DNA from 2 places in the Synechococcus sp. YX-04-1 genome. Region 2 is predicted to be linked to the other one. Evidence: predicted binding sites of a transcription regulator. Region 2 holds the regulator's gene; the other holds the start of a gene.
What was found. The regulator NtcA, encoded in region 2, controls nitrogen genes in cyanobacteria. The targets are predictions, from matches to a motif close to GTANCNNNNGNTAC.
Positions count from the first base shown of each region.

Region 1: the regulator NtcA is predicted to act here: its motif matches at 2,218-2,231, upstream of Q3Y53_RS02090 (circularly permuted type 2 ATP-grasp protein).

Region 1 covers NZ_JAUONZ010000001.1:413,651-416,923, reverse strand. The annotation lists gene Q3Y53_RS02105 (aspartate carbamoyltransferase) at 1-289, opposite strand, end outside; gene Q3Y53_RS02100 (sodium:solute symporter family protein) at 597-2,027, opposite strand; gene Q3Y53_RS02095 (hypothetical protein) at 2,017-2,142, opposite strand; gene Q3Y53_RS02090 (circularly permuted type 2 ATP-grasp protein) at 2,344-3,273, shown strand, end outside.
Region 2 covers NZ_JAUONZ010000001.1:34,932-38,204, forward strand. The annotation lists gene Q3Y53_RS00205 (cob(I)yrinic acid a,c-diamide adenosyltransferase) at 1-25, opposite strand, end outside; gene rph (ribonuclease PH) at 171-914, shown strand; gene ntcA (global nitrogen regulator NtcA) at 973-1,689, shown strand; gene Q3Y53_RS00220 (DUF3084 domain-containing protein) at 1,717-2,868, shown strand; gene Q3Y53_RS00225 (resolvase) at 2,865-3,273, shown strand, end outside.

The DNA of each region.
Region 1 (3,273 bases), 380 kb from region 2:
ACGCGTTGATCAGAATCTTTCCCGTCAGCGGCGTGTTGTGGCGGCAATACCGATCTGGATTGCTCTCGAACTTCGCCGCCAAGCGGAACACCTGCAACAAGGCCTCAGGTCGAAACGGTTGGATCGACACCACATGCTGATTCACCAGATCCAGCAACGGCTCTCCGTCCTCGACAATCGCGGCCAGCAGCTCCTGGGGTTGGTTCTGCCCGTAGACATCGGGACCCATCGGCTGAAACCGAATCTGTACCGACGTCGCGTCCACGACTGCTGAATTGGCCTGTGCCATAGCGGGATCGGATCAACACTCTGTTTGCCAAACCGAGTGCTAAAGCCAGGAACTACATCTTTTACCGGTAACAACAACCACACTCCTGCGTCCACGAAGAAACAGCTTCTTAAGCAAAGATCCGGAAAAAATGTTCAGACCGTTACTAACAACTGCAGCCGTCACCACACTCGACCATTCCTCCACTCAACCCACCAAATCAGCAGCAACACGAGCACAGACAGCACCAAAGCGAGCTGACTGACCACCAGAAGAAACTGAAAGCCAGACAGGCCAACAACGCTGGCCGTCAAAGGAAGACTTTGAATCATCCCTCCTCCTGCAACAAAGTGAAGTCAAACCGTTCCGGCCAAGTGCGACTGCCGATCAGCATCACGACTGCTGACACGGCCGCCGAAAACACAGCGGCGCAGTAGGGCGCTATCAGCACATAAGCGAGCAGGCCAACAACGCTGCCGGCGAGCATGGCCGCAATGGCAGCCCTGCGATTGGCCGTGCGCCAGTACAGGCCGCAGGCCACAGGCCAGACCGTGGAGGCCACCAGTGCACCGGTGAAGAACAGCACCGACGCCAGCGAATCCAGCCGCGGCCAGGACAGCGCCAGGGTGACAACCGCCAAGCCCACCACCATCAGCCGCGCCGCCTGCTTGAGCTGCAAGTCACTGGCCTGGGGCCGCAACAGGCGGAAGTACACATCCTCCGCCAACAGATCGGCGGTGGACGCCAGCAGCGAGTCCAGGGTGGAGGTGAGCGAAGCAAACACCACCACAAACACGAGAGCCGCGCCGCCGGCCCCGAGCAGATCGGCTGCCATCACGGGGAACACCATGTTCACCTGCTCGAGAGGCAACTCACGTGCCAGGGCCACCAGGCCAATGGAGCCCGTCACCATCGGCACACTCATCCAGGCGACCCCCCCCAACACAAAGGAGGTCATCACCACCGAACGCCGGCTGGCGAAGACCCTTGACCACCAGATGTTGTTGTGAAACACCTCGCCCATTGAAAAGAGGGCGGAATTCCAGGCGATCAACAAGCCCGCCGGCAGCAGCAGATCAAGCCGATCGGGATGCCGGGCCAGCAAGGAGGCATGCACCTCAGGCATCGGGAATTGTCGGAAGGCGAGCACCGCCACCACCGCCAGCAACACCATGATCAACAGCGACTGAATGAAATCGGTGCCGATCACGGCCCGCATTCCGCCAAACAGGGTGTAGACGGTGGCGACACCAATCACCACCACCATCCCCACGTGGTAATCGAAACCTGAAAGGGCCTGCAGCAGCAGGCCAGCACCCATCGCCTGGGTCATCAGAAAGCCCAAGGTGTAGATCGCGGTGATCACCATGAACACCCACCAAGCCAGACGCCCGTAGCGCAGGCGAATGAAGTCGCCGCTGGTGCGCCCGTTGGGCATCAGCTGCTTGATCCGCGAGGCCAGGGGGGCGAACAGGATCAGGCCAAGCCCGGCCAGGGCATAGCTGAACATGCCCCAAAGCCCGGTTTTGTAGCCGAATTCAGGGGCGAGCAGGGTGGTGTTACCGGTCACCCATGAGGCCATCAACGTGGCCGTGCTCAGGGCCAGCCCGATGTTGCGCCCCGCCAGCATGTAGTCATCGGCATTGCCTTGACCGCGCCGTCCCCAGGCAATCCCGAGCGCCACCCAGAAAACAGAGAACAGCACCACCAGCGCCCAGGCGATTCCGGGCTGGAGGAAGGGAACCGAGTCAGCGGACATCCGTCGATCCCCTGCGGTTCCAATAGAGATGTCCGCGCAGAATCATCACCACCGTCGCCGCAGTCACAACGGCACCAAGGGCAAAGATCAGTCGGGCCCAGAGCAGTTCATCCAAGACGAAGACCGTTTGAACTCCAGAAACAGATAAGCAAAAGAGGTTCTCAGGCCTAACCCTGTGCCCTCCATACAGGTGCCTACGGATACCCAAACATCAAGCGATCAGCGCCCTGTCGCCGGAAATTGCGGAATGTGTAGCAACTACAACCCGAAGGGGGTTGGGGCGACGCCTTGGATGACTTGCGTCCAGACCATCGAAATGTTCACCGACTACAAACCCACGGTCGGCTTCGACGAATATTTCTGCAGTGAAACGGCGAGGCCTCGCGAAGATCTGGCCACGCTGCTTGCATCGCTGGGGCAGATGGGGTTGCCCGAACTGAACCGAAGCCATGCCTCCGCCAGCCAGCTGCTGCGTCGCCTCGGTGCCACCTTCCGCCTGAACGATTCTGGCCTCAAGGGCAGTGAACGGATTCTTCCTTTCGATCCCTTGCCCCGACTGATCGGCCGCAGCGACTGGATCAACCTGGAGCGGGGACTGCTGCAACGCCTGGAAGCCATCGACTGCTTCCTCGCCGACATCTACGGCCCCCAGCAGATCCTCAACGACGGTGTGATCCCGCGGGAAGACGTGGAAAGTTCCTCCGGCTGGCGACCTCAGATGCAGGGCATCAGCCTGCCCCTCAACCGCTGGTGCCACATCTCCGGACTCGACCTGATCCGCGACGGTAATGGCACCTGGCGTGTCCTGGAAGACAACCTGCGCTGTCCGTCGGGGGTGGCCTATTTCCTCGAGAATCGTCGGGTAATGAAACGGTTGTTCCCTGGCCTGTTCGAGGGCCGTGCCGTTCAACCGATCGACGCCTATCCCTCCCATCTGCTGCGCACCCTTCAGGACCTGGCGCCCTGGAGTGATAGTCCCCGCGTAGCAATCCTGACGCCCGGGGTGTTCAACAGCGCCTATTTCGAGCACAGCTATCTGGCCCAGCAGATGGGCATTGCACTGATTGAGGGACGCGACCTGGTGTGCGAAGACGGCCGGGTGTGGATGCGCAGCACCAACGGCCTCAAGCCCGTGGATGTGATCTACCGCCGCATCGACGACGATTTTCTCGATCCCACCGTGTTCCGCCAGGACTCAATGCTGGGGGTTCCGGGCCTAATCGACGTGCTGCGGCAAGGACGGGTC
Region 2 (3,273 bases):
GGGGGTCGGCGAGGCTTGTGGTCATCGCGGAAGCATCTGTCCGGGCGATCCCGGCGAGACCTTGAATCTAGCGGCGAGATCACATTCCACAAGAGGATTGACACCACCCATGGTGTTTGGACAGGGCGAGACCCAACCGCCTGCGAGGCTTGACGAACTGCACACCACCGATGAGCCAATCCCTTGAACACCGCACTGATGGCCGTCGCCCGCAGCAGTTGCGACCGTTCTCGGTGACCTGGAATCCCATGGGGTTCGCCTTGAGCTCCCTTGTGGTTCACACCGGTCGAACCGCTGTGCTCTGCAGCGTCTGCTTGGAGGACAAGGTTCCCCGCTGGCGTAAGGGAGAAGGGTTGGGATGGCTCAGCGCCGAATACCGTCTGCTGCCCGGCTCCACCCCACAGCGGCAATCACGGGAGCTAATGAAACTCTCGGGTCGCACCCAGGAGATTCAGCGGTTGATCGGCCGCAGCCTGCGCGCCGTGATCGACATGGAGCGCCTTGGTGAGCGCACCTTGCTGATCGACTGCGACGTGATCCAAGCGGACGCCGGCACCAGGACGGCCTCGATCACCGGGGCTTGGCTTGCCCTGGACCAGGCCTGCCGATCACTGGTGGAACAAGGAGTCCTGGAGCAATCGCCCCTGGTCGACCAGGTGGCGGCCGTGTCCGTCGGCTTGGTGGATGGCCAGGCCTTGCTGGATCTGGACTACAGCGAAGACAGCCGAGCTGAGGTGGACCTGAATGTTGTGCAGGCCGGCGATGGACGTCTGTTGGAAATCCAGGGAACTGCTGAGGGAGCGCCCTTCAGCCGCAACCAACTCAATGAGCTGCTGGATTTAGCGGAGCCGGGAGTGTCATCCCTGATGCAGGCGCAACGCCAGGCCTTCAACGAGCACAGCAGCGTTACGTAATAACCGCTACATGGCGGCCACCGCCAGCTCCGTAACTTCGCCTCACCAGGGGGTTGTCATGACCAGTAGCCGAGGTTTCAGCCGATACGCCCCGCAGATGGTGGCTCCAGCTCCCAGCGCAGAGCCGGCCAACCGTTCTCTCCTGGAGATCATCCGGGATCTCGATGGCGCCAGCAGTGAACTGGTTGACCGCAACAAGACCATCTTCTTCCCCGGAGATCCCGCAGAACGGGTGTATCTGATCCGCCGGGGAGCCGTGCGCCTGTCCCGCGTTTACGAGTCGGGTGAAGAAATCACCGTGGCCCTGCTTCGCGAGAACAGCCTCTTCGGAGTGCTGTCCCTGCTGACCGGTCAAAGGTCCGATCGGTTCTACCACGCTGTGGCCTTCACCCGGGTCGAAATGGTGACGGCACCGGCGACCTCCGTGAAGGCCGCCATCGAAGCAGACACCAGCGTTGGCCTGCGCTTGCTGCAGGGTCTCTCCAGCCGAATTCTGCAGACCGAAACGATGATTGAAACCCTGACCCACAGGGACATGTCATCCCGGCTGGTGAGCTTCCTGCTCGTGCTGTGCAGGGATTTCGGCGTGGCAGATGAGCTGGGCATCACCATCGACCTACGCCTGTCCCATCAAGCCATCGCCGAAGCAATTGGCTCAACACGGGTCACAATCACGCGTCTGCTGGGAGACTTGCGTCAATCCGGTCTGGTTCAGATTGACCGCAAGAAAATCACCGTTCTGGATCCAATCGCTCTGGCCAAACGCTTCAGCTAAGCCGGCCATCGACCGACGGGTGCAGCCATGAGCGGCTGGGCACTGATCCTGGTTCTGCTGGTGCTCGGGGGCGTGCTGTCGACCCTGGGCGACCGTTTGGGCAGCCGCGTCGGCAAAGCGCGACTCAGTTTGTTCAGGATGCGCCCAAGGCGCACCGCCGTTTTGATCACGGTGCTGACCGGCAGCCTGATCAGCGCACTCTCGCTTGGCCTGATGCTGTTGGTGAGCCGGCAGTTGCGGGTGGGCCTGTTTGAACTGGATGCCCTGCAGGAGAAACTCCAGGACAGCCGGCAACAGCTGGAGGCAGCCGAGCGGGAACGGGACAAGACCCAAACGGAAACCAAGCGGATCGCCACTGAGCTCAAGCAATCGCAGCAACGGGCCAACACCCTGCGCCTTGAACTGGCTCCTCTTCAGAAAGAGCGGGCCCAACTCGAAGCTGAACGTGAACGCCTCAGCCAGGACATCGCCTCCCGCGATGCGGACATCCAGCGGACGGAAGCCGAACTCAACAGCGTTCGCAGCCGCATCCGTGCCGGTGAGCAGGAACTCAAGGAACTGGAACGCAATCTGGTCGCCCTGAGGCGTGGATCGGTGGTGATCAGCAGCGGACAGACCTTGGCGAGAGCAACGGTTCGACTCGATGCCCCAGACCAGGCGAAACAGGCTGTGGACAGGCTGTTGCAGGAGGCCAATCTCAACGCCTACGGGAAAGTGCGGCCTGGCGAAGCCCCCGAACGCCAGTTGATCCGCGTTCCGCGCAGCGATGTTGAACGCCTGCAAAGCATCATCCGCAAACCGGAGACCTGGGTGATCTCGCTGCGCTCCGCCACCAATGTGCTGCGGGGTGAAACAGCGGTGTACGCCTTCCCCGAGGTGCGTCCCAACCGGCCAGTGGCCCAACGCGGAGACGTGCTGGCCACCACCACACTGCCACCGGATGAACGCACGCCAGAGGGCATTCGCACACGACTGAACCTTCTCTTGGCCTCGGCCTATGCCGAGGTGCAGCGGAGAGGATCGCTGAGCGAGGGCCTTCAGTTCGATGGATCAGCCCTCTCCCAACTGGCCCAGACCCTGATGGAAGGACCCAGCCAAAGCGTTGGATTGGAAGTGATTTCCGCAGGGGTCAGCAACAGCGCCGATCCTGTCGTCGTCACAATTCAGCCATCCCCATGAAACGGGTGGCCGTTCTCGATCCAGGCCGCTGCAAATGTGGTCTTGTGCTGGCTGATCTTCAGCTCGGCCTCGTGCGCGAAGGGCATGTGCTGGACCCGGACGCTGTGGAACCCTGGCTGGAGAAGTGGAATCACGACCAAGCTCTCGACCGCATCCTGATCGGCGACGGCACGGGCAGCCGAGCCTGGATCAAGCAACTGGAATGGCTGGGCAATCTCACCGTGATTCCTGAACAGGGAACAACCCTGAGGGCAAGACAGCGTTACTGGACGTTGTGGCCGGCTCGAGGTTGGCGACGAATGCTGCCGGCAGGACTGCGCATTCCACCGGTGGATCTGGATGCCGTGGCCGCTTTGGTGATGCTCGAGGAGCACCTGCAGTGCCGCCTGAAATGGCCGGTGCCTG